Regions from separate parts of the Idiomarina sp. UBA4520 genome, predicted to be linked through region 1. Evidence: riboswitches for the same ligand, from Rfam matches in the RefSeq annotation. Region 1 holds a riboswitch; the other holds the start of a gene.

Evidence for each region. A riboswitch is a leader RNA that binds a small molecule or an ion and turns the genes downstream of it on or off. The one in region 1 is predicted to bind thiamine pyrophosphate.
Region 2: linked by a shared signal. The riboswitch ahead of B3850_RS11535 (TonB-dependent receptor) and the one ahead of thiC (phosphomethylpyrimidine synthase ThiC) in region 1 are both predicted to bind thiamine pyrophosphate.

The regions. Positions count from the first base shown of each region.
Region 1 is NZ_DGMK01000020.1:315,895-331,804, forward strand. It holds gene thiS (sulfur carrier protein ThiS) at 1-90, opposite strand, end outside; gene B3850_RS09925 (HesA/MoeB/ThiF family protein) at 74-832, opposite strand; gene thiE (thiamine phosphate synthase) at 822-2,342, opposite strand; gene thiC (phosphomethylpyrimidine synthase ThiC) at 2,339-4,048, opposite strand; TPP riboswitch at 4,141-4,256, opposite strand; gene B3850_RS09940 (SCO family protein) at 4,309-4,959, opposite strand; gene B3850_RS09945 (formylglycine-generating enzyme family protein) at 4,956-5,741, opposite strand; gene B3850_RS09950 (multicopper oxidase domain-containing protein) at 5,752-6,903, opposite strand; gene B3850_RS09955 (c-type cytochrome) at 6,937-7,329, opposite strand; gene B3850_RS09960 (hypothetical protein) at 7,487-8,281, opposite strand; gene B3850_RS09965 (Fe2+-dependent dioxygenase) at 8,361-9,017, shown strand; gene B3850_RS09970 (MAPEG family protein) at 9,038-9,463, opposite strand; gene B3850_RS09975 (DUF2007 domain-containing protein) at 9,502-9,807, opposite strand; gene B3850_RS09980 (sulfite exporter TauE/SafE family protein) at 9,826-10,551, opposite strand; gene ftsB (cell division protein FtsB) at 10,644-10,925, shown strand; gene ispD (2-C-methyl-D-erythritol 4-phosphate cytidylyltransferase) at 10,930-11,667, shown strand; gene ispF (2-C-methyl-D-erythritol 2,4-cyclodiphosphate synthase) at 11,680-12,159, shown strand; gene truD (tRNA pseudouridine(13) synthase TruD) at 12,159-13,214, shown strand; gene surE (5'/3'-nucleotidase SurE) at 13,211-13,963, shown strand; gene B3850_RS10010 (protein-L-isoaspartate(D-aspartate) O-methyltransferase) at 13,972-14,607, shown strand; gene B3850_RS10015 (YqaA family protein) at 14,604-15,188, shown strand; gene B3850_RS10020 (peptidoglycan DD-metalloendopeptidase family protein) at 15,209-15,910, shown strand, end outside.
Region 2 is NZ_DGMK01000022.1:120,064-135,973, reverse strand. It holds gene B3850_RS11560 (TonB-dependent receptor plug domain-containing protein) at 1-1,917, opposite strand, end outside; gene B3850_RS11555 (DUF3185 family protein) at 2,096-2,293, shown strand; gene B3850_RS11550 (MFS transporter) at 2,316-3,641, opposite strand; gene B3850_RS11545 (phosphotransferase) at 3,655-4,398, opposite strand; gene pnuC (nicotinamide riboside transporter PnuC) at 4,395-5,012, opposite strand; gene B3850_RS11535 (TonB-dependent receptor) at 5,023-7,146, opposite strand; TPP riboswitch at 7,196-7,294, opposite strand; gene fre (NAD(P)H-flavin reductase) at 7,335-8,036, opposite strand; gene ubiD (4-hydroxy-3-polyprenylbenzoate decarboxylase) at 8,037-9,509, opposite strand; gene rho (transcription termination factor Rho) at 9,517-10,785, opposite strand; gene trxA (thioredoxin TrxA) at 11,036-11,362, opposite strand; gene rhlB (ATP-dependent RNA helicase RhlB) at 11,454-12,725, shown strand; gene B3850_RS11505 (Ppx/GppA family phosphatase) at 12,732-13,658, shown strand; gene hemB (porphobilinogen synthase) at 13,662-14,666, opposite strand; gene B3850_RS11495 (sensor domain-containing diguanylate cyclase) at 14,681-15,910, opposite strand, start outside.

The sequences.
Region 1 (15,910 bases):
CGCAGTGTTAATTTGTTGATGCTCAAAAAATTCCGATAAACGCAGCGAGTTGTTGACTGTTTCAGGTTTGCCATTAACGGTTATTTGCATGTTCACCTCCGCAAATTGGGCATGTTGTAGACTTTGGCAACTCGGCTTGCTGCCAGCGGTGAATAAGGCCGTCAAACGACTGCAGCCGACCCCAGGGCATCTCGTGTAGCGTTAGGTATTGAATAGCGAGTAGTGCCTGCATGGCTCCTATAATGCCAACGATAGGAGCAGCAATGCCGGCATTAGTGCAGTTAAGCGGCTCTTTAACCGAGGCCGGGTACAGACACTGATAACAACCATGGTCGGCGCTTGGCTTTAATGCCAATACTTGCCCGTTGAACCCCCGTGCCGCGCCTGAAACAAGTGGTTTTTTCAACCAGTAGCAGTAACGGTTAATGAGGTATCGAGTGTCGCGATTATCGGTGCAGTCGAGCACGATATCAGATGTGCCAATGTGGTCTCTGAGAGTGTCCTCAGAAGCAGCCTGCGATAACGTCGTAATGTCGACGTCTGGGTTAATCTCGTTTAAGCGTTGTTCGGCTTGCGTAACTTTGAGCGAGCCAATATCGGCACTACCGTATAAGGTTTGCCGTTGTAAGTTACTCAGTGACACATGGTCATGATCCATTAACGTGAGCTGACCAACGCCGGATGAAGCCAGATATTGGCTGGCAGGAGTTCCTAAACCTCCTAACCCAATAATCAGTACCTGGCTGTCGAGTAAACGCTGCTGCCCACGCTCACCAATGGAATCGATAAGTAGGTTGCTGCTGTAGCGTAGAGCTTGTTGGTCAGTCAGCATAGGCAGCCTCCAACTCCTGATGCAGCTCGTTAACGGCGGCTTCGGTGTTCGCAGCTTTTGTAATGGCGCTAACTAAAGCTATGCCGTTAACACCGGTTTGTTTGACGTGCGCAATGCGCTCTTTAGAGATGCCGCCAATAGCCACAGTGGGTATGCCAGTGGGTTTTAGTAAAGAAACATAACTCGTCAAACGCTCCAGCCCTTGCGGTTTTGATGGCATCTTTTTGGTTTGCGTTGCAAAAATATGCCCCAGCGCTACGTAAGAGGGGGTATACCGCAAAGCGATGAGTATTTCGGTGTAACTGTGAGTGGAAATACCCAGCCGAAGGCCGTTTGAATGAAGCGCTTGTAAGTCAGCCGTTTGTAAATCTTCCTGACCCAGGTGAACGCCGTAGGCACCGTGTTTTATGGCAAGCTGCCAATGGTCATTAATAAAGAGTTGTGCCTGATACGACCGAGCCAGTTCAATACTGCGCTTTATCTCCAGCTCTATAGAGTCTGAGGGTTTGCCTTTTATTCTTAACTGCAGTGTTCTAACGCCAAGCTGCAATAAGTGCTGCACCCATTTGAAAGAGTCGACAACGGGATATAGACCCGGTGACTTATTAAGTCTGGGAAATTCTGAACCTGGCACAGGCAGGTTAGTAGCCTCTATATTCGGAAAGTGTTTTAGGTTGTTTGGCCAAAGGGTATGAGCAACCGGCCCGGGGCCTTTACCAATTCTGGTTGCCCTCAATAAACCGTGATGAACATAGGTATTGGCCAGTGTGATAGCGTCTTCTGTCGGGTATCCCTGCGCTGCTGCGGCAGCAACGGCGGACGAAAGCGTGCAGCCGGTACCGTGGTTATTATTGGTAAAGACTTTCTCTTGCGAGTAAACAAGATAGGGCTCACCGAGAAGAGGGCGTTTAGACAGGTAAATATCGACTATCTTATTTTTACCGTATTGCTCAGTTTCAAGGCCGGTTACCAGAACACTGTTCGCCCCTTTTTCAATAACTGCCGCCGCCGCATTCAACGCACTTCTTTTATCGGTTACCTCAGTGTCGGCCAACCACGACAGTTCGTCAGTATTTGGCGTGAGTAAATCGACTAGAGTTAATAGTCTGTGACTTTGCGCGAGTGTCAGCGTTGATAACGTATCATTGTGGCTGGTGATCATAACGGGATCCCACACCACAAAAGGACGTTCTATTGTGTCGGGCCAGCGGCTTAGAAAATCGACAACCGCATCCAATTGTTCACGGTTACTGAGTAAGCCAATTTTTATGGCCGCGGGTGGCAAGTCGTTAAGTAGGCAGTTGAGTTGCTCGTCAATCGCATTGCCACTTAACTCATACAAACCCGTTACTGTTAGAGAGTTTTGTGCCGTTACGGTGGTAATAATGCTGCAACCATGACATTTAAAGCTTCTAAACGTATTTAAGTCGGCCTGAATGCCGGCGCCACCGCCGCTGTCAGAGCCTGCGATAGTCCAAACCACAGGTTTTTCAGAAGGTGCGTCAGTCATGACTCCGCTCCAACTTCGTCAGCCGTGGCATCTTTAAAGGTGACATCGATGCGTTCATTCCCTAAGTGCCCAGAGTACTGTCTAACCTCGTGAGAAATTTTCATGGAGCAGAATTTAGGGCCACACATTGAGCAGAATTGCGCTGTTTTATTGGACTCTTGCGGCAAGGTTTCATCGTGATAATTGCGCGCGGTGACTGGGTCCAAAGCTAAGTTAAATTGGTCCTCCCAGCGAAACTCAAAGCGGGCTTTAGACATAGCATCGTCCCTTGCCTGAGCGCCTGGATGTCCTTTCGCCAGATCAGCCGCATGCGCTGCAATTTTGTAAGCAATGAGTCCTTGTTTAACGTCCTCTTTGTTGGGGAGTCCCAAGTGTTCTTTAGGCGTGACGTAGCACAACATGGCGCAGCCAAAGGCTCCAATCATGGCGGCACCGATGCCGGAGGTAATATGATCATAACCGGGGGCAATGTCAGTAGTTAATGGTCCCAGTGTATAGAAAGGCGCTTCATGGCAATGCTTAAGCTGCTCGTCCATGTTTTCCTGAATTTTGTGCATGGGCACATGGCCAGGACCTTCAATCATGACTTGCACGTCATATTCCCAGGCTATTTGAGTCAGTTCGCCTAAAACACGCAGTTCAGCGAATTGGGCATCGTCATTGGCATCGGCAATGGAACCTGGGCGTAAGCCGTCACCCAGTGACAGCGATACGTCATATTTTGCGCATATTTCACAAATATCGCGGAAATGTTCATACAGGAAGCTTTCCTGACGGTGCGCCATGCACCATTTGGCCATAATTGAACCACCGCGTGAGACAATCCCAGTCACCCGGTTAGCCGTCAGCTCAATAAAGTCATGCAGTACGCCGGCATGAATGGTGAAGTAGTCAACGCCTTGTTCGGCTTGCTCCAAAAGGACGTCCTTAAATACCGGCCAGGTTAAATCTTCAGCAATGCCGTTAACCCGTTCCAAAGCTTGATAGATAGGAACAGTTCCAATGGGAACAGGGCTGTTTCGGAGGATCCACTCACGAGTTTGGTGAATGTTGCGGCCAGTGGATAAGTCCATGACTGTGTCGGCTCCCCAGCGTGTTGCCCAAATGAGCTTTTCCACTTCTTCTTCAATGGAAGAACTAACCGACGAGTTGCCGATATTGGCGTTCACTTTCACCAAAAAGTTACGACCTATGATCATAGGCTCAGATTCCGGGTGGTTCACATTGGCCGGAATAATGGCGCGACCTTTGGCAACCTCATCACGAACAAATTCCGGGGTTACCGGGTTGTCTAAATGCTCCCGACCCATGTTTTCCCGCAACGCAATAAATTCCATTTCGGGAGTCACAATGCCACGGCGCGCATAGGCTAGCTGTGTCACGCCGCTTTTGTCGGCATTTTTAGCCCTCGCGCTTATCCAGCCTGATCGCAGTGGTTTGAGTCCGGTTTTTACATCGACGACTGAGTTAGGGTCACCGTAGACACTGGATGTATCATAAACGTCGACGGGTAAATTGGGTGGTGGTGTTACGCCTGGTGTTGGCTGATGCAAAGTTTCGCTTAAATGAATACGGCGAAATGGCACATGAATGTCAGGCTGGCTGCCTTGAATAAATTCGCGCGTAGAGTTAGGAAAGTAACGGCCTGAAACAGACGATAAAAAGGACTCTGCCTGTTGGCGGTTTTGACGGTTTGTTGATGACATAGCATTCTCTCCAGCTAAAAAAATAACAGGGTTTAGAGATGCTTGTCAGGAGTGTTGAAAGGAACAACAGCGCTGAAAAAGGGAGAATCCCTGGCTGTTGCTCTCTTGTTCCCTTCGCAGGTATTAGCCTGAACAGGTTCAACGGATCCCGCTTTTTGCGGTCTCAGCCTGTTACTTTTTGAGTAACGAGGCACTCCGACAAGATTCCTTTTTAGTGGAACAAAATACTCAGCTTAATGCAACAGCGAAAGCGTGAACTGTTACTGCTGTATCAATGTATCAACGACTTTTGCGGCTTTATCCATTGGCTGACCTAAGCCTTCAACGCGGTGTTCAATAACACCGTTTTTGTCCAAAACGGTAATTAAATTACTATGGTCGAAGTCGCCGTCAGGACGCTTTCTGTAGCGAACTCCAAGGACAGTCGCTAAGGTCCGAATGTCCTGGTCTTCACCATGTAAAAAGACCCAACTATCGCTGTTCAAGTTGTACTGTTTAACATAGTCAGCCAAAGCTTTAGGTGTGTCGCGAGAGTTGTCGAAGCTGACCATAACCAACTTAACCTGCTCTTTGGCTTTGTCACTTAAACTGGTGTAAAGACGTTTAGCGTCATTGACAAGAACGGGGCAGGCGGTGGTGCAGCTGCCGTATATCATTGAGACAATAACCGGTTGGCCTTGCAAGTCGGCCAGTGTCATATGCTCACCTTTGTGTGTTATCCAGTGCGCATCAACCTGATACACCGATGAAGAATGCGATACTTTTGCGGCTTTCATCGAGGTGTGGTTTTTATGATTCTCATGCCCGGGCTTATGCTGAGAATGGTCTTGTGCTACAGCCGGAGCCAATGCAAGCAGGGCGCTTGATAGAACCAATGCGGCATAAGCGGCTGGTTTAAATAGGTTATTCATAATTGGTCTCCGTTACTGGCAATAGTGTCAGAAGAAATGTCGTAAGCGCAGCGAAAACCCATAGTGCTGGTTGAGCTCTGAGGTGCGTAGTCGCTACGAGACTGATACCGAAAGAAAGTGGCGTAATTGGCTTTGGTAAAGCTCGATAAGAAGCGAGCCCCGTCGCCACAAGAGCCTGACAATAAATCAACGTCATCGCCGTTAGTTAACAGCAACTGGTAGTCTTCGACCCATTCGTTGACCCGGTCATACATGTGGCTGAGTTCAGTGGCATTAACGTTCACCCTTTGTTCATCGCTTTGAGGCTGGCTGTACCAGGCGAATAAATCGCGCGCATAGTCATCGTCGCTTATATTTTGTTGCTGACGATACTGAACGGAAGCGTATTCCCATTCATTGAGGCTGGGCAAACGACCGCCTTGTGCGGCGCAATACTCGCGTGCAGCAAACCAGGACACATAAGTCACCGGATGCTCAGCTTGACCGTCAGGGTAGACGTTGTTTTGCGGCCAGTGCTTTAAGTAATTTCCGTCGTGAAACAGGGCAGCGATGTTATCTCGCTGCCACTTAGGATGATTTTTAACAAAATCGAGAAAAAGTTGGTTAGTGACCGGAGTTGCGTCAAGCATGAAACTATTAATTTCGATGCTAAGACGTTCCTTGTCCAACAGAACTGGAGGTTCAAACTCGCCACCGTTAATACGGACTGGGTCTGAGAGTACTAGCGGTGACGCTGTTAGCGTCGAGAACATAAGTCCCGCAACTCCAAGCCACTTAACCATAACCGTCTCCTTATTTGTCTTTACGTGGGCCGGCAATAAGTGCGCCGGCCGCTCCAAGCTCTGCGTCAGCAAATTCGTGATCAACCAGCTTGTAAATGCCTTCTTCCGGCACAATGAAGTCGATAGTTGCGCTGTTGCTTGCGCCCAGCAGAACAGTCTGCATGCCATACCATTCGTTACGTGGGTCGCCCTCGTACCAAACTCGGTCAAAGATAGCGCCAATAACGTGGAAGCTTGAAGTGCCTGAAGGTCCTGCGTTTAATACGTGTAAGCGCACACGGTCGCCTTCATCAGCACGTAATGGTGAGTCACTCAGTGCACCGACGTGACCATTAAAAGTAACGTGGCTAGGCTGGCGATTCAGTGCTGCATCGTGGTTGTATATGAACTGACCTTCAGCGACTTCCTCTAAGTAATGTTCGGACTGGACTAACACGTACTCTTTGTCCGGCTCTGTCGGGTAGCCGTCTTTGGGTGATACAACGACTGCCCCGTACTGACCCATTGCAGTGTGCATTAACACGCTGGAAGTACCACAGTGGTACATGTAAGTACCGGCATAGTTGGCAATCCATTCAAACTCAATAGTTTCGCCTGGTGAAATAGTGCGCCATTTGTCTTCAGCCGCGACAGTGCCACTGTGGAAGTCCATTGAGTGAGGCATTGGGTTAACCACAGGCTGGTTGTTCTGATAAGTATTTGCCTGAACCTGCTGCAAGAATGGCGAGCCATTTTTGACTGGCTTAGTAATAGTTACTTCTTCGTCAGAGCGGTTCTTCATTTTGAAAATAACGCGGTCACCCTCACGAACATGCAAAACCGGACCGGGTACTGAGCCGCCAAATGTCCATGCTGAGTAGCTCACGCCTGGTGCAACTTCCACTTTTTGTGAAAATACGTCCATGCGAACGTTGTGCGTTTTGTTGCCTTCATAGTCGAGTTTTGCCAAATTAGGCACTTGAGTCAGATAGTCACCAACAACTGCGGGGCCACTGTAGTCTTCGCGGTAGACTTTAGCTTCAGGTAAACCATAAACTTTGCCGTCAATGACATATTCACTGTCGTGCTTAAGTTCAGTGTCAGCGAAAGCAACAGGGGCTGAAACAGAGGCTGCGGCTGCTAGAATAGACGCGCTAATAACTGAGAGACTGAGAGATTTCATAACTGCTCTTCCTTGTTTATATGATATTTAAAATTAACGAGAGCCTGCGACAGCGTCTGCTTGAATTGTGCTGCTGCCGTTAGCCAGTTCGGTATTGACGTAATTCACAATGGCGGCAATGTCTGTGTCTTTCAGGTACGCCATGGGAGGCATTGAGCCGTTGTAAGTAGTGCCGTTGACAGTGACCGCACCCGATTTACCTTTTACAATGGTTTGGGCGATGTAATCGGGTTTGTCTTTAATATTTGGGTTATCTGCAAGTGGCGGGAATACGCCTGCCAACCCTTTACCTGCTGGTTGGTGGCATGCTTGACAGTATTTTTTGTAGGCATTTTTTCCGTCTGCAGCTTCAGCAGGTTGTGCGAAGAAGAATGCGAAAGCAGAGGCTGCGACTACAGCTATTTTTAAAGTGGATTGAATGTTCATAATGACACCTCAGTGACTGACTTAAGATGCCTCTAGAATACTGTTTTAATGGGTTTTTACGAGTGAAACGAAGAGGTAAAAGTCGCTTACTCCCTGGGGTATAGAGTGGGTATATGAGGGAGTATACCCCGGGGTAAGCGAGGGGATAGAAAGTTGTTTAAATACTGCGAGCTTCGAGTTCAATTCGTGACGCCGCACCATAGATCTTGCTGGCATCACCTTGCAGTTCACCTTCTGGTGTAATGGTCGGCCAAAGGTCTGTTAATGATTTCAGAACACTGCGGGTTTCTTCAATCGCTTCAGAGGCCTTTTCTGCTTCTTCGCTATTAATTCTCTCTAAGCGATTGAGCGCAATTTCTTTAAAGCCGAGTGCGTCTTGATACTCATGTACTTGCGCAACTTTACCTTCCTGAATACCCACAGCGTACTCATCGGCGGTTGCCATTAGCATAGTAGCGACGCTTAACAGCACACCTTTTGCTGTCATATCGGCGATAGGCTCGTGCGCGCTGATAGCATCAAGCAGTACCTTGTAATTGTTCATGACAACGTCTTTACTGTTGTCGTTGATAACGCTATCAGCTAATGCTTCAAGCTCATCGGCAAAGCCAGGCTGACCACGGTCGTTAAAGGCTTCAGTTAGCCCCGCGTAGAGCTCATCCCCTGGGTGCTTCATGTGAGTTTTCGCCATTTCAATATGGCCCTCTTCATAAAGCTTCATGCCAACCCAAAGGTGACCACGAATAAATCCCAGTTGCGCTAAAAACGCAGTGTCATTGGTGCTTAAGTCGATTTCAGGCGCAGCCATTTCGCCTTCAGCCATTGGCGCTGCCATAAAAGACGCAGGTGCAGCGTTTGGCTGAGTTAAAGGCGCTGCATTAGCGGTTGATGCTGCCATGGTTGTCGCTAAAACGCTGCCAACACCAACCCAAACTTTTTTCTTCTCAAACATAGAAAAACCTTATGTGCTTTTTTGAGTGACGGAACTCGTGTATATTTGCAGAAATGATAACTATTCGCAAGTTAAAACTATGATACTTCATATTCAAAAAGCGGTGGATGAAGCTGTTATTGACAGCCTGGTGGCAGGTTTATCGGCAGAGCAATTCGGTGACGGCAAAGCGACGGCAGGCTGGGCTGCAAAAGAGGTTAAGAACAACCAGCAATTGACTGGAAAAAAAGCAAAAGCAGCAACCGATCTATTATTAGAGAAGCTTCACACAAACCCTCTGGTTCAGTCGGCTATGCGACCAAAGCATGTGGCTCGTTGTAGTATTAATCGTTATGAAGTGGGTCAGTACTATGGTACTCACATGGACGACTCCCTGATGAACGGTGTACGCACCGACATTTCGTTTACGCTGGGTTTATCAGAGCTTGATACGTTCGAGGGCGGTGAACTGGTTATTGAAGATACCAGCAGTGAGAGAAGCTGGCGTCTGGGAAAAGGGGATATATTGATATACCCAAGCCATTACCTCCATAGGGTTAATGAGGTGACCCAGGGAGCTCGTCTGGCAATGATAGGCTGGATTCAAAGCGTGATAAAACACCCTAGCCACCGGGAGCTTTTGTTTGACGTTGAGCAATCGTTGAAAGTGGAATTTGATGCTAATGGTAAGTCTGAGAACTTTGATCGGTTAACAAAAGTGTTTCATAACCTAATGAGAGAGTGGGCGGATATTTAAATACCGCCCACGTTGAATGCTTAGCTGGCTAGTGTTACACCGCAAACGACCAGTAAGGCAATATTAGCGAATAGACCAATCATAAAGAAATAGCTACGTGGGCTAGGGTTCTTTTCGGTGGCAATAGCGTAATAAAGCACCATGTGAATAAGGCGTGCTCCCACAAATACCCAAATCAGCAGCGCCGTCCAGAATGCACTTGCCCCCACAAAAAACGCCAGAAAGGTAGTGCCCAGCATAAGAGGGTAGTTTTCAAGTGAGTTCATAAATGTCCGGTGCGCACGAAAAACGAATGAGTCGTGACTGAGTGACTCATTAATTTTTCCCGGAACGGCGCCTGGTTGTTTGGCTTTGCGACCACTAGCGACCAGCCACTGAACCAATAAAATAACCAGAGCTGCAAAAGCGCCCCAGTAAGCTAATAAATAGGTTTCAGATCCGTTCATTGTTATCTCCTTCGTTATTATTTTTAAGGTGCGCTCGGCTAGCTCGCAGCTGCGCCACAATTCCAACAAACTTCAAAAGCTGACCCGTTGAGCTCCTGACATTGGTTACAGCGCCAGTCGTCACCACGTGCCTGTTCTTCCAGTTGCTGAATAAGTTTCTGAGCAGTATGGAGTTGCGTGTCATCAACCAACCAAAGCTCTGGCCAGGTGTCCAATGGTGCTAAGTCTCCGGCCGCACCGCTGGAAAACTCATTTTTCATAACGGTTTCTATGCCGTTCATGCGCAATACATTACGCGCATTTTCCACTAAAAGTTTGTTTTCACGGGTATAAATTAACGTCATAGCTACCTTCAAGTCATTTTACGAGCTAATACTTTGAGCCAATACACTAACACCGGACAGCACCATTAATACTAGCGTTAATTGACGAAAGCGATATTCCGAAACATGATGCTGGAGCCTGTGACCGACTGTTGCGCCAATGAGCGCGCCCGGCAATAGGCTCAAAATAAGGTAAAAGTGTGCTTCTGCGTAGATGGCCTGCCGCGAAAAATTAAACACGTTAGCAATAGCGATACAACAAAAAAACAGACTTAAAGTGGCTCTGAACTGCTGCTTAGGAATACGAGCGTTTGCCAAAAACAGAACTATGGGTGGACCGCCGAGTGTCATTAAGCCATTTAAAATACCGGAGCTACTGCCTACCGCAATGTGTCCCGGCGCGTGCTCAGCTGTTGGAAACTGTTTACCGCTGGCAAGTGCAAGTGCCACCGCCAAAATCACACAGCCAAGCACCAGTTTAATTAGTTGGTCATCAATAGCGAGTAATAAGGAGCCCGCAATAATTGATGTGATAACGCCGGATATAATTAGCCACTTCCATTGCGACGGACGTGCGGCTTCACGGTTTTTCCAGTATATCCAGGCACCAACAATGATGTTAATAACGGATAATGCAGGCGTAAGAACGCTAATAGGGAACCATAAAGCCAGAATAGGAACGGCGAGCAAGCCGGAGCCAAAACCACTAATGCCTTGCAGCATAGCGGCAAAAAAGAATACTAATGCGGCGGCAAAATACTCCAATTTAACCTCTTTTATTGCTAATGTTTGAAAACGGCTTTTCAGTCGCTGCAATAGTCTTCATAATGATAACAATAATAACAACGGAGCTGAGCATGCGGGTGACTCTGGTCGTGTTGTTGACCTTATTCCTGGCACTACAATACCGTCTCTGGTTTGGGAAAAACAGTTTGCCAGATTATTGGCGTTTGCAACAGGAAGTCAGCAACCAAAAAGTAACCAATGAAAATCTCGAACGGCGCAATCAACTGATTTACGCAGACATTGAAGACCTGCGTGACGGTGAAGATGCGCTTGAAGAGCGTGCTCGCAATGAACTGGGAATGATTAAAAAGGACGAAGTATTCTTCCGTCTGGTTCCGGACAGAGCACAATAATGATATGAAAAGTACAGAGCCCACCGAACACTGCAACATTAAAGCGGTTATACCGGCAGCCGGCCATGGCAGCCGAATGCAAAGCAATATTCCTAAACAGTTTTTAACCGTTGGCGGTAAAACCTTATTACAGTACAGCATCGAAGCGGTATGCGCTGACCCTCGCGTGACGGAAGTGATCGTGGCCGTGTCAGATCCTGACTCAAGCGACTTGCCGAATGCCTCTGAATTTCACGTGGCACAACCCGTTACTTATATCAGTGGTGGTGATACTCGTGCTGAGTCAGTTTGTAGAGGTGTTGAGTACGCTGTGGCACAGGGAGCAACTCATGCACTGGTTCACGATGCTGCACGTCCTTGCTTGCACAAAGAAGCGTTAGTGCGAGTCATTGATAGCGGAACAGCCAGTCAGCATGGTGCTATTTTAGCGATTCCGGTTCGTGACTCTTTAAAACGTGCAATGACATCGAGTGGCATGGCAGCCCACATTGAAGAAAGTGTTGATCGTGAACACTTATGGCAGGCACAGACGCCGCAATTGTTCCAGGCACAGGCACTGTTAAATGGTATTAAACACATGGGGGCTCATAATCCGCAACTGACGGATGAAGCATCAGCGATGCAATGGCTGGGTTACCAACCGGTGCTAGTGGAAGGGGCTTTTAAAAACGTAAAAGTTACGCATCCCGAAGATTTTGAATGTGTTGCCAGCTGGCTGCTGGCATCTACAACGACGGAGTAAGGAAATAACTCAATGAAGATTCGAGTGGGTCATGGTTACGACGTGCATCGGTGGGGGGCTGATAAGCCGCTGATTTTAGGCGGTATTGAGGTTCCTCACTCGCAGGGGCTGGAAGCACATTCAGATGGCGATGTTATTCTTCATGCAGTGACTGACGCACTGCTGGGGGCTCTGGCATTAGGCGATATTGGTCAGCATTTCCCGGATACCGATGAACAATACAAAGGTGCTGACAGCGCACAACTTCTTGAGCATGCCGTGAACTTGTGTCAGCAGAAAGAGTTTCAGGTGGGCAATATTGACGTAACCATTGTTGCTCAAGCGCCAAAAATGGCTCCGCACATAGATGATATGCGCGCACGCATTGCAGGCTGCTTAAAAACCTGCGTTGATAACGTCAATGTAAAAGCAACCACAACCGAAAAGCTGGGCTTTGTGGGGCGTGAAGAAGGTATTGCCTGTCACGCAGTGGTACTGATGGAGTCGTTTTAATGCTTGCTCCCGAAACGGTTAACTGTCAGGAACTAGCCACTCTTAATGCCGGTGAGAAGCCGAGCGCAACTTTCAAAGCGAGCCCTGAAGACTTTCAGGTTATAGAGCAACTGACTGTCGAAGACGAACACGACGGAGAGCATCAGTGGCTTTGGGTTAGAAAGCGAGGGGCCAATACTGTCTTTTGTGCTGAAAAAATTGCCCGTTTTGCCGGCGTGTCGCCAAAACAGGTCAGTTACTCCGGTCTGAAAGACCGACAAGCGGTCACCTGGCAATGGTTTTCGATACAGCTACCCGGTAAAGACACGTTGGACTGGCAGTCGCTGAACGATGACGAAATGACGATTGAGAAGGTCATAAGACGCACGAAAAAGCTGCGTAGCGGTTTGCATAGTGGCAATAGGTTTATCATTCGCTTGCACAGTGTTAGCGACATGGCGCTGTTAAAAGAGCGCTGGAAGCAGGTCACGCAAAACGGCGCCATTAATTACTTTGGCGAACAGCGCTTTGGACGCAACGGTGACAATGTGGCTGCGGCTGAGCGTTGGATTATGGCCAGTCGTCCAAAACGTTTATCAAAAGCCAAGCGCGGACTTTATTTGTCGGCCTTACGGAGTTTCTTATTTAATTTAATGGCTTCAGAGCGTGCAAAACAGCTGGGCGCAGATTCCTTATTGGAGGGCGATTGCGCAATGTTAGCTGGCTCTAACTCGATGTTTACTGTTGAGCAGTGGGACCATGAGCTTAAACAAAGACTTGCCAGTAAGGATATTGAAATAGCGCTGCCGCTGCCGGGGTCTGCCAATAAGTCGATGAGCGCGGGTGAGTCGGCTGACTTTGAGGACAAGCAGCTCGAGCCTTACCAGAGCTGGATAGAGGCACTTGCTAAGCTTCGGGTTGATGAGGGGCGACGCGCGTGGAAAGTCATCCCGGGTGAGCCAGAGCTAAAAGAACTTGACGGTAGCACCGTTGAGCTTAGCTTTACCCTACCATCTGGCGCCTATGCGACAACGATTTTGAATGAAATTGCGACGATAAGTGGTGAACACAAATGATGAAAATTCTATTGAGTAATGATGATGGTGTACATGCTCCGGGAATTCGCGCGCTTTATTTAGCGCTCAAAGAGGTTGCAGAAGTACGGGTAATAGCACCTGACAGAAACTGTTCCGGCGCTAGTAACTCGTTAACGCTGCATAACCCGCTGCGCATTCGCAAACTCGACAATGGCTTTTACTCGGTCAATGGTACGCCAACAGATTGTGTTCACTTAGGCACTAACTCGCCAATAGCGGAAGATGTCGATATTGTCGTTTCTGGCATTAATGACAGCCCAAATATGGGCGACGATGTTCTTTATTCCGGCACCGTCGCTGCCGCTATGGAAGGGCGCTTTATGGGACTGCCATCCATTGCTGTGTCGATGGGGGGACGAGGGCACGACTACTATGAAACTGCGGCAAAAGTTGTTGCTGATATTGTCGCTGATATGGAAAAAGCGCCGCTGCGTTTAGATACCGTGCTGAACATTAATGTACCCTATACCACTTACGACAAGTTGAAAGGTACAAAAGTGACCAAGTTAGGTCGTCGTCACCGCGCCGATACCATGGTTCATGACCGTGACCCGTTCGGTAATGAGATTTTCTGGTACGGGCCTATTGGGCACCACACCAGCGACGAACCGCAAACGGATTTTGCTGCCATTAACGAGGGGTATGTTTCCATTACGCCTTTGAGTCTGGATATGACAGCTCAACGCCATACTGACACGCTAACGGAGTGGTTAGATCAGAAAAAATGATGACTACAATGAGTGGCCAGGCAAGAGCCAAAAAACTGATACAGCAGTTGACTGATTTAGGTATAACCAATCAGGAGGTGTTGCGGGTTATAGCCGAGACACCACGTCATGTGTTTATGCCGGAGTCGTTGGCGCATAAAGCCTATGAAAATACAGCGTTACCCATTGGTAATGGACAAACGATATCGCAACCATTGATGGTAGCGACCATGACCCAGTTACTGATGCAACACAATTGCCATAATGTACTGGAAATAGGCACGGGTTCTGGTTATCAAACGGCGATACTGGCGCAGTTGGTGGATAAGGTGTTTAGTGTGGAGCGCATTGCTCAGTTGCAGTATCAGGCAAAGCGCCGTTTACGCCAACTAGACCTGCACAATGTGTCAATGCGTCATGGCGACGGTTGGAAAGGCTGGAGCAGTAAAGCGCCTTTTGACGGTATTATTGTCACTGCAGCCGCCAGTGAAATACCTTCTGACTTAGTGGCACAGTTAGCCGACGGTGGTGTCATGATTATCCCTGTTGGCGATAAGGACGAAGCACAAAGTCTGACGGTAATTCGCCGTTTCGGTGACAGCGTTGAACAACAGCAAATTGGTGATGTTCGGTTTGTACCTTTGGTGAAAGGAGAGCTCAGTTGAAGCTGTTTTCTGCGCTTTATGACAAAGTATTAAGTTGGTCTGAACACCCCCGGGCTAAAACAATTTTGGCCTTACTCAGTTTTTCCGAGTCGGTGATTTTCCCCATTCCTCCGGATGTGATGCTGGCACCAATGGCAATGACGCAACCGGACAAAGCCTGGCGCTTGGCATTTTTAACCACGGTGAGCTCAGCTGCTGGTGGGGTGCTGGGTTACTTCCTTGGATTCTGGGCGTTTGAAACTGTTGTTTTACCCGCTGTAGAGACTATGGGGTATGAAAGCAAGCTGGACACTGTCAAAAGTTGGTTTGCAACCTGGGGCTTTTGGATAGTTTTTATTGCCGGCTTTTCGCCTATTCCCTATAAATTATTTACGGTGACAGCGGGTGTTATGCAAATTGCATTTTTCCCGTTTTTATTAGCCTCGGTTATTAGTCGCGGTTTGCGCTTTTATCTGGTGGCATGGTTGCTCAAAACGGGTGGCCCTAAAATGGCTGTAAAACTTCGTGAATATGTTGATCGAATAGGCTGGTCACTGGTAATACTATTGTTAGTAGCTTACATAGTGGTGCAATTGGTTTAGGGATGCGATTGAAAAACGGGATGTTACAGAGTCTTATAGTGCTTGCCTTGCTGCCAATTGTGCTGCAAGGCTGCAGCAGTCGCTCTCAACCAGCTCCCGTTGACACCTTATATACAGGCAAAACCTATCGTGACTTTCAGCCCAACTCTTTGAATGCGAAAAAGTACGAGGTACAAAAAGGTGAAACACTTTACTCAATTGCTTTTCGCGCCAATATGGATGTCGATGACATAGCCCGCCTGAATAACTTAAGCCGGCCTTATACGATTTACCCGGGGCAGACACTGGACTTAGTGGGCAGTGCAAAAAATACCGGCACCAGTGAACCGACTCAAAGACCTCAAAGTAATAAAGAAAGAGCAAAGAACGCACAAAATAATATAAAAACGCCCGTTGCCAAGACTCAGAAGAAAGAGTATGGTCAAAAAGTAGACACGAAAAAAACAGTGAAAAAACAAGCCGATACTCGCAAACAGAACCGTCAAAAACCGGTGCGGGTAAGGTCTGAAGCGGCAATGCCAAGTAACGCTGAGTTAGCCTGGCAATGGCCGTCGACAGGTAAGGTTATTGAACGTTTTTCACTGAAAGATCGAGGTAATAAAGGTCTCGATTTCGCCGGTGACAGGGGCGATCCTGTAAAAGCTGCGGCGGCCGGTAAAGTAGTTTATGTCGGAAATGCGCTTAGAGGTTTTGGTAATTTAATCATTTTGAAACATAACGAT
Region 2 (15,910 bases), on a different contig from region 1:
GAAGAACTGGGCTGCTCCCAAGTTATTGTCAGCCAGAATATCACCAAACTCCGCACCAACATCGGCCGTAAGAGTTTCAGACAAAACAATACGGTCATCAATATTAATTTGGTACGCATCCATGGTTAAATCAAAGCCATTATCAAAACGTTTGATTAAACCAAAGCTGATGCTTTCCGAGGTTTCTTCTTCCAACTCTTTGATGCCAAACTGGCGTGCTAACTCATCGTCGTTAGCTATTGTGCCTGTTTCCACCAAAGTACCATTAACAACGTTTGTTAGAACCTGACTGTAGTATATTTGCTGAACACCCGGCGCCCGGAAGCCAGTTGCGACAGTGCCTCGCAAAGAAAAGTCGCTATCAATGTCGTAACGGGTAGAGAGTTTGCCCGAGATATTATCACCGGCAATATCATAGTCTTCATAACGAAGTGCGCCAGCCAATAAAAAGTCGGGAGTGACATAATATTCCGCATCGACGTATGCGCCGTAGCTATCTCGGTCAGCATCTACCGCCTGGCTAGGACTAAAGCCCGGAAAGCCTTGAATACCAGCTTCTGCAACGGTCCCATAAGGCGTTAATATTTCTACATCCGGATCATTCGCTCGACCATAAGCCCAAGATACCGGGTCGCCCGGATTAATTTGATAGCTGTCCTGACGCAGTTCAACACCCAGGGCTAAATAAAGAAGCTCATTAGCCACATCGACCGTACCATTTACATCAAAGTTAAATGTGGTTTGTTCAAACACTAACTCACCGTCAAAGGCTTCCGTTGGCGTCTCACCATAAATACCGCCATCTGGGTGTGGCTCATAGTACCAACTCACGTTGGCGGAATTTGACGAGTTAAATCCAAACTCACTTTTACCGTAAACGACACTTGCGTCCCATAACCAAGCGTTGGGAAGGTCACCACGAACACCGACCGCTAAGGACTGATCATCGGCTTCTGTTTCCAGTTTTGGTAAGAAACCGTCAGGATAAATCGCCTCTATCGTTCTTGGGTGCCCGCGTCCACGGAAAAAGCCTGAAGAGCCACCGTCGCGATTCGAAATACCACCAAAGGCATAAAGCTCAGTGGTACCTCCCAAACTGTAACCAGCGTTAAACCAGGCGTACATATTTTCAGAGTCCGCGTCGCCAACGTGTAAACGAACGACAGGCTCACCACTTGGCGACAGCCAGTCACCAATAAGTGATGCTTCAGCCGGCGAAGCTCGATTGGTCATGCCGCGGTCACGGTATTCTAACGTTGCGTTGAAGAAACCCTTATCAAACTCTTTACCAAAGTTAATACCAACAGTATTTACTTCACCGTCTTTTTCATAGGTTTGACCCACTTCGGCAGAAATACTGCCGCCCTCAGAGCTTTTCAGAGTAATGTTAATAACACCGGCGATAGCATCAGAGCCGTACTGAGCCGCAGCCCCATCACGAAGAATATCCACACGCTCAACCGCTGTAATTGGAATGGCGTTAATGTCGTATCCTGCGGAGCCTTTACCAATAGTTTCCTGCACGTTCACCAGCGCTTGCTGGTGACGACGCTTACCATTCACCAAAACCAATACCTGGTCAGGGTTTAAGCCTCGTAAAGTTGCCGGACGGATAATGTCCGAACCATCTGAAATAGTCGTTGACGAGAAGTTAAATGACGGAGCACTCATTTGCAGAGCTTTACCCAGCTCAGTTGCGCCGGTATCAACCAGCTGGTCGGCTGAGATAATATCAATAGGCGACGCAGACTCAGTAGCCGTTCGCCCGTTTACACGTGACCCCAGAGTAACAATTCGCTCAATTGACTCCCCGGTTTCGGCATTAACGGCATCTTGTGCCATAGCTGTTCCTGGCGCCACAAGCGCAGCAGCCATAGACAGCGATAAAAAACCTAGCTTGAAAGGCGCTCTAGTCATAGTTCTTCCCCAATCTTGTTATTTTAGTTTTAAACGATGCGCACCTATTAACAATTACACTTACAAGAATAGCTTGAAACTATGCTATATGATATAAATCAATAAAAAGGTAGGGACTTGCGCTTAATTTATAGTTCGATATATTGAGAAACTGTTAACACAAAAAGAGGAAACCGTTATGACACGCATAGTTGGTATTGTATTAATTATCGTTGGCGCTATCTTGCTTTACTTCTCCTATGAAGCGTCACAATCCATCGCGTCGGAAGTATCGGAAATGGCAACCAATGAACCAACAGACAACACTATCTGGTATTTAATTGGTGGCGTTGCCGCGGTAATTATTGGTCTCTACGCCACCATTCGAGGAAAGTAAAATCTGCAGCAGTTTTTGTAAGCTATGCTGACGTGTCTCCGGACACGTCGGGTAGTTTCAGTGCGCTTAAAGTAGCTAATACACCAACAACGACCAGCACCCATAGTACGGCGTGAGCACCAAAAGCCGCATCAACCCAACCGAGTAACAAACCTGCCAGCAGTACAACACCCATGACAGTATTAGAGACAGCAGTTAACTGCGCTCTATTCTCCTGGTTCGCCATATCAACCAAATACGTTTTACGACCAACGCGCGCACCGTGATGGGCTACTGCGGACGCAAACAGCAACAAAGCAGCAATCCACTCAAGACCGAGCCAATTCGGTACCCAATAGAAGATAGCCAGTGCAGCCGCCATGACTAGCGTCGACATGACCGATGCTGCCGCCATAACATGATGGCTGGCTGAATCAGACCAGCGTCCCCAAAAGCGCCCGGCAAGCAAGCCAGCAAGTCCACTAGCCAGCATAAGGCTACCTAAACTGGTTAGCTCCGTATCGCCCTGACGCTGAATAAGCACCACAATGTAGGGAATAGCGAAAGCTGCGGCGACAAGTAAGGCTCGGGTCAACACAAAATGTCCAAACTGGCCATTCTTCCAGAGCAATGACATCGACTTAACGGCTTCAGAGACTGCGTTACCACCACCTTCAGTAGCGCCAGCAACCTCTGGAATACCTGCGTACAAAGCCGCCGCTAAAAGCCATAAAACGACGCCAGCTCCCAGCAAGGCTAAAAAGAGCCAACGCTGACCGTCTACTTCCGGCGAAAAAACAATCACTAAGGCAGTTAACAAGGTCAGCAAGCCAGCGGAAGAGGCTGCCACACCGGATAACCTACCCCGCCGTGTTTTAGACACCGTTTTACCCGTAACATCCTTATTGGCAACCGAGCAGATACCGCGAGACAAGCTAAATAACGCGAGCAGTAACACGACACTCCAGCCCAGAGCACTATTATTTAACGTGGCAACCGCAAACAGCATGAGCAACAGCAATGCGGCCTGCCCGACACTGCCTGCAACCCAAAACCATTTACGAACCGGTTGTTGGCGCAATTGCTGGGCAACAAATAGTTGAGGTAATAGTGCCAATGACTCACGCAAGGGAACTAACGCACTAATGAATACGGCAGGAGCGCCTAGCGAACTTAACATCCACGGCAAGACTAAACGTGCGCTGACCAGGCTGTCACCCAGCTTGGTTAACGTCAGAGACAGCAGCATTAACACAAAAGACTTTGGCTGATGGTTACACGCCGACTCAGGTATATCCTTACACACTCGCGCGTCTTCATCTTCTGCGAGGTAGCCGTAAACCTTCTCGGTTAGCTGTTTGTCAGTCATGCTGCTTTCCGTACTATTTGGAATAGGAAAGTAAATGCTGCCACAAGTTATTCAGCCAATCCACCAAATCGAGCCATTCGATCATATCAGCAAGTTCGACATCGTAGCGCGTCAGTCGTGCGTAGTCGGTTAGCAGTCGTTCGGCCATAGCGTCGTCGAGCTTGTTCATGACGATGGTATTCGCAATATCAAACAGTGGGTGCCCTATTCCCGCATACTCCCAGTCAATTACTTTAATGGGAGCGGTCATAAGAATATGATTCATCGACAGGTCATTGTGACAAAGCACCGGGTACTCCAACCATTGATCAATCGCCTGCTGGTGTTGGCTTTTTTCTTCCCGAAAAGACTTAGCCAGGGAAGGTTCATAGTTGGAAAGCTGCTGCAGGTAATGCTCTACTTTGTCGTTTAATCTCCAGTGAGGAATGCTTGGCTTAAAGGAGTGAATTTTAGCGAGAACCTCAGCCAATACCGTTGCTTTAATGGCGGGCGATAAGGTTACCTGATTTAATGAAGGCGCCTCTAAATATGGCTGTAATAGCCAGCCTTCAGCTTCATTCCAGTCCAGTACCTCAGGGGCAGCACCGCTTTCGGCAAGCGTTTTCTGTACAGTAACCTCCAGACCTCGATCAACCTGAAATAAGCCATCATTTTGCCACCGCTTTAGTACGAGATCAGAGTCATCAGACTTAAGCCGCAGCGTTTGGTTTGACTGCCCACTGGTTAACCGAGTGACTGCTTTAGGTACAGATATCATCCGGCACTCTTTAGCGGCTCTGGTTGTGGGTTATCCTGATGCCAGCGCCACATGGCATACAACACCAGCCCCAGGTAGACCACAAACAATAACGCCGTAGCGACAAAACCCTTACTGGCGTACAAATACACATAAACGCTGTCAATAACCAGCCAGTACCACCAGGTTTCATACGCTTTTTTAGTCACCAGCCAAGTCGCCAGCAAGCTAAACACGGTAGTATAAGTATCGAGCCATACGGCGTCGGCGTCAGTATAAACAGAAAGCGTATAGGCAATTATAGCAGCCAGAGGTATCAGCCAAGCCCACTGTAAAAGATGCCACTTCAACGAGTATTTGGCACCACCAGGGCTTTCTTCGGCGGCAGACTTTTGGAAGCGCCACTGCCACCAGCCGTAACCGGCCATGACGACATAAATAGCCTGCAATACCGACTCCATATACAGCTTACCCTGCCAGAACAATACAGCATAAATTCCACAGCTTATGGTTGCCGACAGCCAGCACCATTGCCTCTGATGAGCCGCAAGCACCAAGTACCCCAGTGCGAATAACAGTGCGGCTAATTCCCACAAAGAGCTCATCATTAACTGTTCTAACAGGGTTTCTAGCACGGTTTTTTCCTTAGAACGACTTGCTAACAGTTATACCGAAACGACGCGGCTCACCATACTGTACGTAGGTTTCGTCATTCGCGTATTGAGTTCTGGGGTCATTAGCAAAGTAGAAACCTCGCACTTCATAGTCTTCATCCGTTAAGTTCCGTCCCCACAAGCTCACACGCCAATCATCAACGTAATAGTTCACCGCGAAATGCACCAGTGCCATAGAGTCCGACTTCTGATTATGCGAGTTCGAGAAATAGAATTCGTCCTTGCCGTCGACCTGAAGTACCCACTGAATATTCTCACCATACCAACCTTCGAAGCCGACGTTGAACTGATACTGAGGCGCATGAGCTTGCTCACGCCCCGTCATATCCATGCCGTCCTCAGTCACAAAGCCTTCTATTTCGGTTTCCAGCCAACTCGCAGAAGCAAATAATGTGAGCCAGTCAGTCAGTTTATTGCGAATTTCGGCTTCAAGACCGTACCCCGTCCCTTCGGCAGCATTCTCAATGTAACCGACAAACGACTGGTTGCGGTTCACCCAACTTTTAAGCTGAACATCGTCACGCCAATGGTAAAAAGTGCTCACTCGTGACGTTAAGTCACCGCTTGGGCTACTGCCTTTAACGCCAAATTCAGCACTCCATAGAATTTCAGGCTCAAAAGTAGCGCGTTCCAGCAGGTAGTCTTTTAGCTCGTCGAGACCCTGGTCGTCCGCTTTACCCAGCGCTTCGCCATTAACGCCACCGGACTTATAGCCTCGTGACACGGTCGCATACCAATAGCTGTTTGGTGCTGCCTGGTAGCGTGCACTAAAACTACCACCCACCATGGTATCTTCCGGTTGTGCGTCTATACTGCGACTGTCGGAGTAGTCGTTATCGTACTGCTCAATACGCAAACCGCTAATAGTGGTGAACTTCTCACTCCAGTGCTGCGTCAATTCGCCGTATACCGCGGCATGTTGACTGCGATAATCACTTTGGAAAATATCCGGCTGACCTAAGTCCCAATTAAAGTAATCACGCGTTAGTTCGACGTCTTTATCGTAATAATAAACACCCGCTACCCACTCACTGTCTACTCCCAGCAACACTTGCGGGGCATCCGACAACCAGCGAACCTCGGCTGTTTTGTCTTTTCTCTCACGCAAGTAAGCATCAAACGACGAATATTCCCAACCGGGCGCAATACCGACATACGTCCAGTCTTCATCAAAGGCGTAAGCAGTATCTGCGTTTAAAATACTCGCTGACAACTCAAGTCGGCTGTTATCCCACCCCAAATAATTCAATGTGGTTTTTACCGCATCACTCTCAAGGCGGTCGTAGCCCGGCTCGTCTGACAGCGTGGTTCGGTTGTTATCGAGGCTGAATGCATCATAGCCGTTATCAACATCGTTGTAGTGCAAAACGGTATCTAACGTCCAGTTATCGGTAAACTGGGTGTTCAATAAAAAGCGAACGCCAAGTTCGTTTCTATTGTTGGTGTCGTCCCTTTCTAAGTAAGTATTCTCAATGTAGCCGTCTTGGTTAAACTGACTGATAGAGAAGCGGGCGTTACCTAATACGCCCAGCTGTCCGCCTAATGCTAAGCCACCCATGCGTTCGTCATAATTACCGGCTGACAACTCAAACTGACCGCTAAAGTCATCCGAGGGCTGTACACTATCAAGCAACACCAGGCCAGCCATTGCGTTCACACCAAAACGACCGCTTTGGGGTCCTCGAAATACCTCAACCTGGTTTATATCGAAAAGGGACGCAGCAGTGCCTAAACCACTGTAATCAATGCCATCTATAATAAGACCGACTGACGGACTAATCGGATCAACAAACTGAGAACGCTCGCCCATGCCGCGAATCTGAATAAAGCGTGCAGTCGATGTACCGCCGGAGAAGTTAACATTGGCAAAGCTGTTGAGCGTATTTTCTAAATGCTGCGCATTTCGCTGCTGCATTGCATTTTGGTCAATAATGGACACACTGCTGGTCGTTTCATTAAGCGTGCGCTTATGAAAGTCACCACTCACTTCAATTATTTCAAAGTCGTTGCTATTTTCCTGACCATAGGCCAGAACCGAAGTTTGCAGTAATGCTAAGCCAATACTGGCTGCTAAGTAAGACGTTATTTTTTGCATGGATCATTTCCTCAAAACAAAGTCAGAAACGATCCGGTAAGGCTGTATTAGACGGGTTTTCTACCATCCCTACGCCAGTATTAACCGGATCAGGTTTTAAGGGTTCGCTTTCGCATCTCAGCCGTTGCCGGCACCCCTTGGTAAAGCGGCGTCAGTATAACGCAGCTTGCTGTTTTAACAAATGCTCTTTAAATGAACGACAATGCGTCACCGTAAAGGTTTTCTAACGGCACGCCTTGGGCAACAAAATCGTCCCTAATAACACGCACCATTTCGAAACGACCGGCCATGTAAACTTCGCAGTTTTGCAAATTCTGTTGGCGCGTCATTACCGCCTGATGAACCAACCCAATGGAATACGGCCAGTCTCCGGCAGCGTCTTCGAGCACTGGGTGATAGTCAAAATGCTCATGTTCACTGGCTAAACGCTCGAGTTCATCGTGCAAATACAAATCGGCTTGAGTTTTTGCGCCCCAATATAACGTTAATGGGCGCTCCGGCGTTGCTCGTAAATGTTGCTGTAAAATAGAGTAAGCGTATGAAAAGCCAGTGCCGCCTGCTATTAAAACGGCCGGTTTGTCACTGTCCTGGCGGTAGAAAGCAATACCATCGGGGGCTTCTATCTTGACTTCGCCCTCAGCGCGGATCTTATCCAACACCTCCATAGCGTAGCTATTGTCAGGTGTCGCACCAATATGAAGTAACCACTCACTATCACTTGACGGGCACGACGCGATGCTAAAAGGTCGCTTATCTCTTTCACCCATGACAACCATTAAATACTGGCCTGCTTTAAACGCGACTGGCTGCGGCAATTGCAAACGCACTTCCCAAACAGCGTCCGCTAACTGACGCGAAATCTCGACTTTACAGGTCATTTGTTGACTCATTCACGACTCCATAATGTTCAGTTCGTCCCACAGCTGGTCGACACGCTGCTTAACCTCTTCACTCATGACAATAGGCTCGCCCCATTCGCGGTCAGTTTCACCGGGCCATTTGTTGGTTGCGTCCATACCCATTTTCGAACCAAGACCCGACACTGGTGACGCAAAATCTAAGTAGTCAATTGGTGTGTTTTCAACCAAAGTGGTGTCGCGAGCCGGATCCATTCGGGTCGTCATAGCCCAAATCACGTCTTTCCAGTCTCGCGCATTCACATCGTCGTCACACACAATCACGAACTTGGTGTACATAAACTGACGCAAGAAAGACCAGACTCCCATCATCACGCGTTTGGCATGACCTGAGTACTGCTTCTTCATAGTGACTACGGCTAAACGGTACGAACAGCCTTCCGGTGGCAGATAAAAATCGACAATTTCCGGAAACTGCTTTTGCAATAACGGAATGAAAACTTCGTTCAAAGCCACACCCAATACTGCGGGCTCATCTGGCGGCCGACCGGTATAAGTGCTGTGGTAAATCGGGTCTTTACGATGGGTAACATGAGTCACGGTAAACACCGGAAACTCATCCACTTCATTGTAATAGCCAGTATGGTCGCCATAAGGCCCTTCGGGCGCTGTTTCACCCGGCTCAATGTAACCTTCCAGAATAATTTCTGCATGTGCCGGGACTTGTAAGTCATTGCTTAGGCACTGTGTTACTTCGGTTTTACTATCGCGCAGCAGCCCGGCAAAGGCGTACTCCGATAAGCTATCAGGTACAGGTGTTACCGCACCTAAAATAGTGGCAGGGTCAGCACCTAAGGCTACAGAGACAGGGAATTTCTCACCCGGATGCTGCTGGCACCACTCCTGAAAATCTAACGCGCCACCGCGATGCGACAACCAACGCATAATAAGCTTATTCGGCCCCAAAAGTTGCTGGCGATAAATACCTAAGTTCTGGCGCTCTTTATGTGGCCCCCGGGTCACTGTAAGCCCCCAGGTGACTAACGGCGCTACATCGCCCGGCCAACAGTGCTGAATTGGCAGTTTGGTCAAGTCAACGTCATCGCCACTCATTACTACCTGCTGACATGGCGCCTTTTTGAGCTTTTTCGGCGACATACTAAGCACTTTTTTGTACGTTGGCAGCAAATTCAAAGCATCTCGGAAGCCTTTCGGTGGCTCCGGCTCTTTTAAAAAGGCCAAAAGCTTACCAACATCGCGTAGCGCTGTTACCGACTCTTGCCCCATACCTAAAGCCACACGCTCTGGCGTACCAAAGAGGTTCGCCAACACCGGCATGTCATGACCTTTCACGTTCTCAAACAATAAGGCCGGGCCTTCTGCTTTTAACGTACGGTCAGATATTTCGGTAATTTCAAGGTAGGGGTCTATTTCTTGCTGGATGCGTTTAAGTTCACCGCGCTCCTCGAGGAGCGCGATGAAGTCTCGCAGATCTTGATATTTCATACGCCGCTTAGCTGTTGCGTTGACGCTTCATCGATTCGAAGAATTCGTCGTTGGTCTTAGTCATCTGCAAACGGTCAATCAGGAATTCCATGGCTTCAACTTCGCCCATTGGGTTCATAATCTTCCGCAGGATCCACATTTTCTGCAGCTCGTCCTGCGACGTCAGCAATTCTTCACGACGTGTACCTGAACGGTTAAAGTCGATTGCAGGGAAAACACGTTTCTCTGCCAACTTGCGGTTCAAATGCAGTTCCATGTTACCGGTACCTTTAAACTCTTCGTAGATAACTTCATCCATCTTCGAGCCGGTATCGATAAGCGCAGTTGCAATAATGGTTAAGCTGCCGCCTTCTTCGACGTTACGTGCTGCACCAAAGAAACGTTTTGGCTTGTGTAGCGCGTTAGCGTCCACACCACCCGTCAGGACTTTACCTGAGCTTGGAATAACGGTGTTATAAGCACGCGCCAAGCGAGTAATCGAGTCTAATAAGATGACGACATCTTTTTTGTGCTCAACCAAACGCTTCGCTTTTTCGATAACCATTTCAGCAACCTGTACGTGGCGGCTGGCAGGCTCATCGAAAGTTGAAGCAACCACTTCACCCTGCACCAAACGGTGCATTTCCGTTACTTCTTCCGGACGCTCATCGATAAGCAGTACAATAAGCTCTGCTTCAGGATGATTCGCCGCAATAGAAGTCGCAACGTTCTGCAGTAATAACGTTTTACCCGCTTTCGGCGGTGCAACGATAAGACCACGCTGGCCTTTACCAATAGGTGCCGACAAGTCGAGAACACGCGCCGTAATATCTTCTGTACTACCATTACCACGCTCTAAACGAAAACGTTCGTCTGCATGCAGTGGTGTCAGGTTTTCAAAGAGAATTTTATTACGAGAGTTTTCAGGCTTGTCGAAGTTAACTTCGCGAATTTTCAGAAGAGCAAAATAACGTTCGCTGTCTTTCGGCGGTCGAATTTTGCCGCCAATAGTGTCGCCGGTGCGTAAGTTAAAGCGACGAATTTGGCTAGGCGATACATAAATATCATCGGGGCCGGCCAAATATGACGAGTCGGCTGATCGCAAGAAGCCGAAGCCGTCCTGCAAAATTTCCAACACACCGCCGCCGTATATGTCTTCACCGCTTTTTGCGTGCGCCTTTAAAATAGCAAAAATGATGTCCTGCTTGCGCAGACGGGCCATATTCTCAAGGCCCATTGAGTCCGCGAGCTCAACAAGCTCGTTTACGGGTTTATCTTTAAGTTCAGTTAGATTCATAGGAGGGTTTTCGAGTTATCGATTGAACACAAAGCCTTTTTATTGACTCTAGAATATTAAAACAATTGGAACGTTCGGATTTCGCGAGTTGCGAAGTCAGAAACAGAAGTTTCTCTTACTTAACAAGGCGCGCCGGTGGAGTTGGCAAGCCTGCTTGAATAGTTAATAAACAGAAAGGTATCACCAAAATTAGAGTTCGTCCAGTTTTGCTAACAAAAACGGCGCATAATGCGCCGCTTTTTGATACCGATTAAATGTGTTGGTCAAGAAATTCAACCAGTTGCGCTCGAGATAGCGCGCCAACTTTGGTTGCCACCACATCGCCGTCTTTGAATAACAGCAGCGTAGGAATACCGCGGATATTAAATTTCGGCGGGGTTTGTTCGTTATGGTCCACATTCAGCTTACCAATAACCAACTTACCGGCGTACTCTTCGGCAATGTCGTCCAGAATTGGCGCGACCATTTTACAAGGCCCACACCACTCGGCCCAAAAGTCGACCAGTACAGGTTTATCGGATTTGATGACATCTTCGTCAAAACTGTCATCGCTTAGCTGAACAATTGCGTCACTCATGGTACTCTCCGCTAAATTCTTTCGCGTGGAAATATAGAATAGTATTATTTCTGTTTTTGAATACAAGCGCAAACTGATATGCTTATAACTTATGAATAAAACACATCTTTCAGAAACTCGTTTCGCTGATTTGGCGCTTCATCCCAAATTACAGCAAGCGCTATCCAATGCCGGATTCGAATATTGTACTCCAATCCAGGCGTTAAGTCTGCCTGTTGCGTTATCTGAGCGCGACGTTGCTGGTCAGGCTCAAACCGGAACAGGGAAAACCTTGTCATTTCTTCTGGCGACTTTCAACCGCTTAATGCAGAACGCGTCGTCCGAAAAAACCGATTCAGGCCCTCGTGCCCTCATTATGGCCCCAACCCGTGAGCTTGCCATTCAGATTGCCCATGACGCAGAGCCTTTGCTGGAAAGCTGCGGCTTGAAGATGGGTGTCATATACGGCGGCGAAGGTTACGACTCTCAAAAAGAGCAGTTAAGTAATAGCCCGGACATTCTGGTCGGCACCACAGGTCGCCTTATCGACTTTTACAAGCAAGGCTTGTTCTCATTGAACGACATTGAGGTAGTGGTACTGGACGAAGCCGACCGTATGTTTGACTTAGGCTTCATTGACGATATTCGCTATTTGCTGCGCAAAATGCCAGAGCCTGCGAAGCGTCTTAATCTATTGTTCTCGGCAACCCTGTCTTATCGAGTTCAAGAGTTGGCATACGAGCACATGAACGCGCCAACTAAGCTGGAAGTCGAACCGGCACAGAAAACCGCAGTACGTGTCACCGAAGAATTATTTTATCCGTCTAAGCCGGATAAGTTCCCGCTATTGCTCACGCTTATTGAAGAAGACTGGCCGGAAAAAGCCATTGTGTTCGCTAATACCAAGCACGGTTGTGAAAAAGTTCACGGCTGGTTGGTCGCAAATGATCACAGAGCCGGACTTTTAACCGGCGACGTACCGCAGAAAAAGCGGCTGAAAATTCTTGATGACTTTGCCGAAGGCCGTATCGACTTTCTGGTCGCGACCGATGTCGCTGCACGTGGACTGCATATTCCGGAAGTGACTCACGTCTACAACTTCGATTTGCCGGACGACTGCGAAGACTACGTACATCGTATTGGTCGTACTGGCCGCGCAGGCGCCAGTGGTGCTGCAATCAGCCTGGCCTGTGAAGAGTATGTTTATAACCTTCCGGCTATTGAGGAATATATTGGTCACAGCATTCCGGTCACCAAATACGATGCAGATGCTATGCTAAGTGACTTAAGACGTCCTCGCCCACCACAACGACGCCGCCGCCATAACTCTGGTGGCAATAAAGGCAAACCACGTGGTCGACGCTCTGGTCCTCCAAGGTCATAAACGCCAATGGCGCTGAAAAAGAAAAAACTGGCTGCCATCGACATGGGCTCAAACAGCTTTCATTTGTTGATGGCAGAAGTTTCAATGACCGGTTTTTTCCCAAAGCCCCGAGTGCTTACACGCCACAAACAGAAAGTCAGGCTGGCCGACGGGCTTAACGCAGCAAATACCATTGATGACGACGCAGCAAAACGGGCATGCCAATGCCTGTTAGGTTTTGCCGCAGAGCTCGAACAATTTCAGCCCGATGCAGTGACTGTTGTCGCCACCGCCGCACTGCGTAAAGCCAGTAATCAGGCCCAGCTGCTAGAGCAATTTGAAAACGCTTTAGGACATCCTATTCAGGTCATTACCGGCGAGCAGGAAGCTGAATTAATTTATTCAGGTGTGTGTAGTGTGTCTCAGTGCACCGACGATGTGCTGGTCATCGATATCGGAGGTGCCAGTACCGAAGTCATTGCAGGGCACGGTTTAAGCCCGAAATACTTGCAAAGCCTGGATATGGGCTGTGTGGTTTTTCAGAATCGCTATTTTAGCGGTGGCATACTCAATGACAGCTCTTTTGAACAAGCAAAAAGTGATGCAGCCTCCCTCATTGAGCCTTTTCTCAACGACTACCATCAGCACAGCTGGAAGCGCGTACTGGGTGCATCCGGTACCTTCAGAGCCGTCAGTGAAATAGCCCACGCCGAAGGTCAAACACAATTAACGCGTGAGTGGCTGACCGAATTGATGAAACGCTGCGCCAAAAAAGGAACCGTGGAGGCACTTGATTTTCCGGGCTTAAGAGAAGACAGAAAGGCGGTGCTTGCCGGTGGCTTAGCCATTCTTGCGGGCATTACTGAAGCACTTAATATAGAAGAGTTTGAGGTGACTTATGGCGCACTGCGCGAGGGGTTACTCGCACAGCTTGCCAATGAAGTAACGGCGTAACGATTATTCAGACTTCGCCCACTTTTCAGCAATGGATTTAGCAAAGTACGTCAAAATGCCATTAGCACCCGCACGCTTAAATGCCAATAAACTCTCTTCAATAACATCGTCGCCCAGCCAACCGTTAGCGATGGCAGCCTGTAACATGGCATATTCACCGCTCACTTGATACGCAAAGGTCGGCACGCCGAACTCGTCTTTTACCCGACGCACGATATCTAAGTAGGGCATTCCCGGCTTCACCATCACCATGTCGGCCCCTTCCTGAATATCCAACGCAATTTCATGCAGCGCTTCATCGGAATTTGCCGGATCCATCTGGTAAGTCTTTTTATCACCGCCCTTCAAATTACCCGCAGAGCCAACTGCGTCTCTGAAAGGTCCGTAAAATGCACTGGCGTATTTAGCAGAGTACGCCATTATCTGAGTATTATGGAAACCTTCAGCTTCCAATGCATCACGGATAGCACCAATACGGCCGTCCATCATGTCTGACGGCGCTACAACGTCAGCACCGGCCTTAGCATGAGAGAGCGCCTGTTTAACCAGGACTTCAGTAGTAATGTCGTTTTGGACATAACCGCTGTCGTCAATAATGCCGTCCTGTCCATGAGTCGTGAACGGATCCAGAGCGACGTCAGTCATCACACCCAGCTCAGGGCACTCTGCTTTTATTGCTTTCACCGCCCGCTGCGCCAAACCATTATCATCATAGGCCGCTTCTGCCATCTCGGACTTTGCCGAAGCCGGGGTTACCGGAAATAGCGCTACCATTGGAATACCAAGATCGACCAAGCGCTGACATTCAGCGACAAGTAAGTCGATACTCAGACGCTCAACGCCGGGCATAGAATCAACCGTTTCGCGTTCATTCTGTCCTTCCAGCACAAACACAGGGTAAATTAAATCGTTCACAGACAATTGGTTTTCCGCAACCAATCTGCGGCTGAAATCTGAACGTCTTAAACGTCTTAAACGGCGTTTTGGGAATGCCCCTTCATTAGTCATTGCTTACTCCTGCTTTACTGCCCAGCAACCTGGTCACGACCCTGATTCTTAGCGGTATACAAGGCCTCATCTGCGGCTTTGAAAAGCTCATCCACGTTATCAAAAATACGATTGCTAGTTGAAATAACACCGGCACTGATGGAGATACGCTGCTCACCAACATCGGTCTCAAAAGCGTGCTCCCTAACCATACTTAGCAGTTGCTCAGCAAAGATCCGCGCATCATCAAGGTCTGTTTCCGGCAGAATAATAGCAAACTCTTCGCCACCATATCGACAAACGACATCAGCGGCTCGCTTAGCGTGCTGCCTCATTAAGTTAGCTAACTGTTTTAAAATTTGGTCACCCACCATGTGTCCGTGGGTATCGTTAATGGGTTTGAAACGGTCGACGTCAATCATCAGTAACGCCAATGGTAACTCTCTGCGCAACGTTCTGCGTAACTCGCGTTCAAGGTGTTGCTGGAAATAGCGACGGTTATAAAGTCCCGTGAGCGGATCTTCCATATTCTTTTGCTCGAGCTCACTATTCACGTCCTGCAATTCACGCAACGCAATTTGCAGCTCAAAAGTGCGTTCTTCAACATTTTCTTCAAGCTCTTGATTGTACTTTTTCTGCGCCGCCAGGCGTTCTTTGCGCTGCTCGTTGTAGCGCACTGCCAATACCCAAGAAAGTAGCAGTATTTCTATCCCTGAACCGAGCATGATGGCATGGCGTTGAATGAACATGCTGTCTATGACACCCAAATAACCGAGCGAGTTAGCGACAACCGATAGCAATAGACTGCACCAGGCCAATGTAAATATGCGCGCATAAAGAAAACCTTTACGCCATAAGTAAGCGCCCACTAACAATAAGAAAAAGCAGCCCGGAGCCGCTAATATCAGCAGTACATGAATACTAATACGGTAACTGGCAAATATCCCCACCACTAAACTGGCGGCGGACAAAAATGCCATAACCATCAACCCACGTCCCAGTGTATTTCGGTATCGTTTCAACTCTAATAACTGATACGCAAATAAGGCGGCGGTTAAAAATGTCAGGCTACCGAATATGGGTATGCCCTTATCCTGGAGGTAAATAGACTCCGGCCAGAGATAATGAAAGCCCAGCCCTTCCAGAGATAGCATCAGACCGGCGAAAAACACGGTATATAACGAGTACAGACCAAACTCCGGCTCACGCGACGCGACAAACCCGAACAGGTTATAAACCGCCATACACAGCAGAACGCCAAAGTA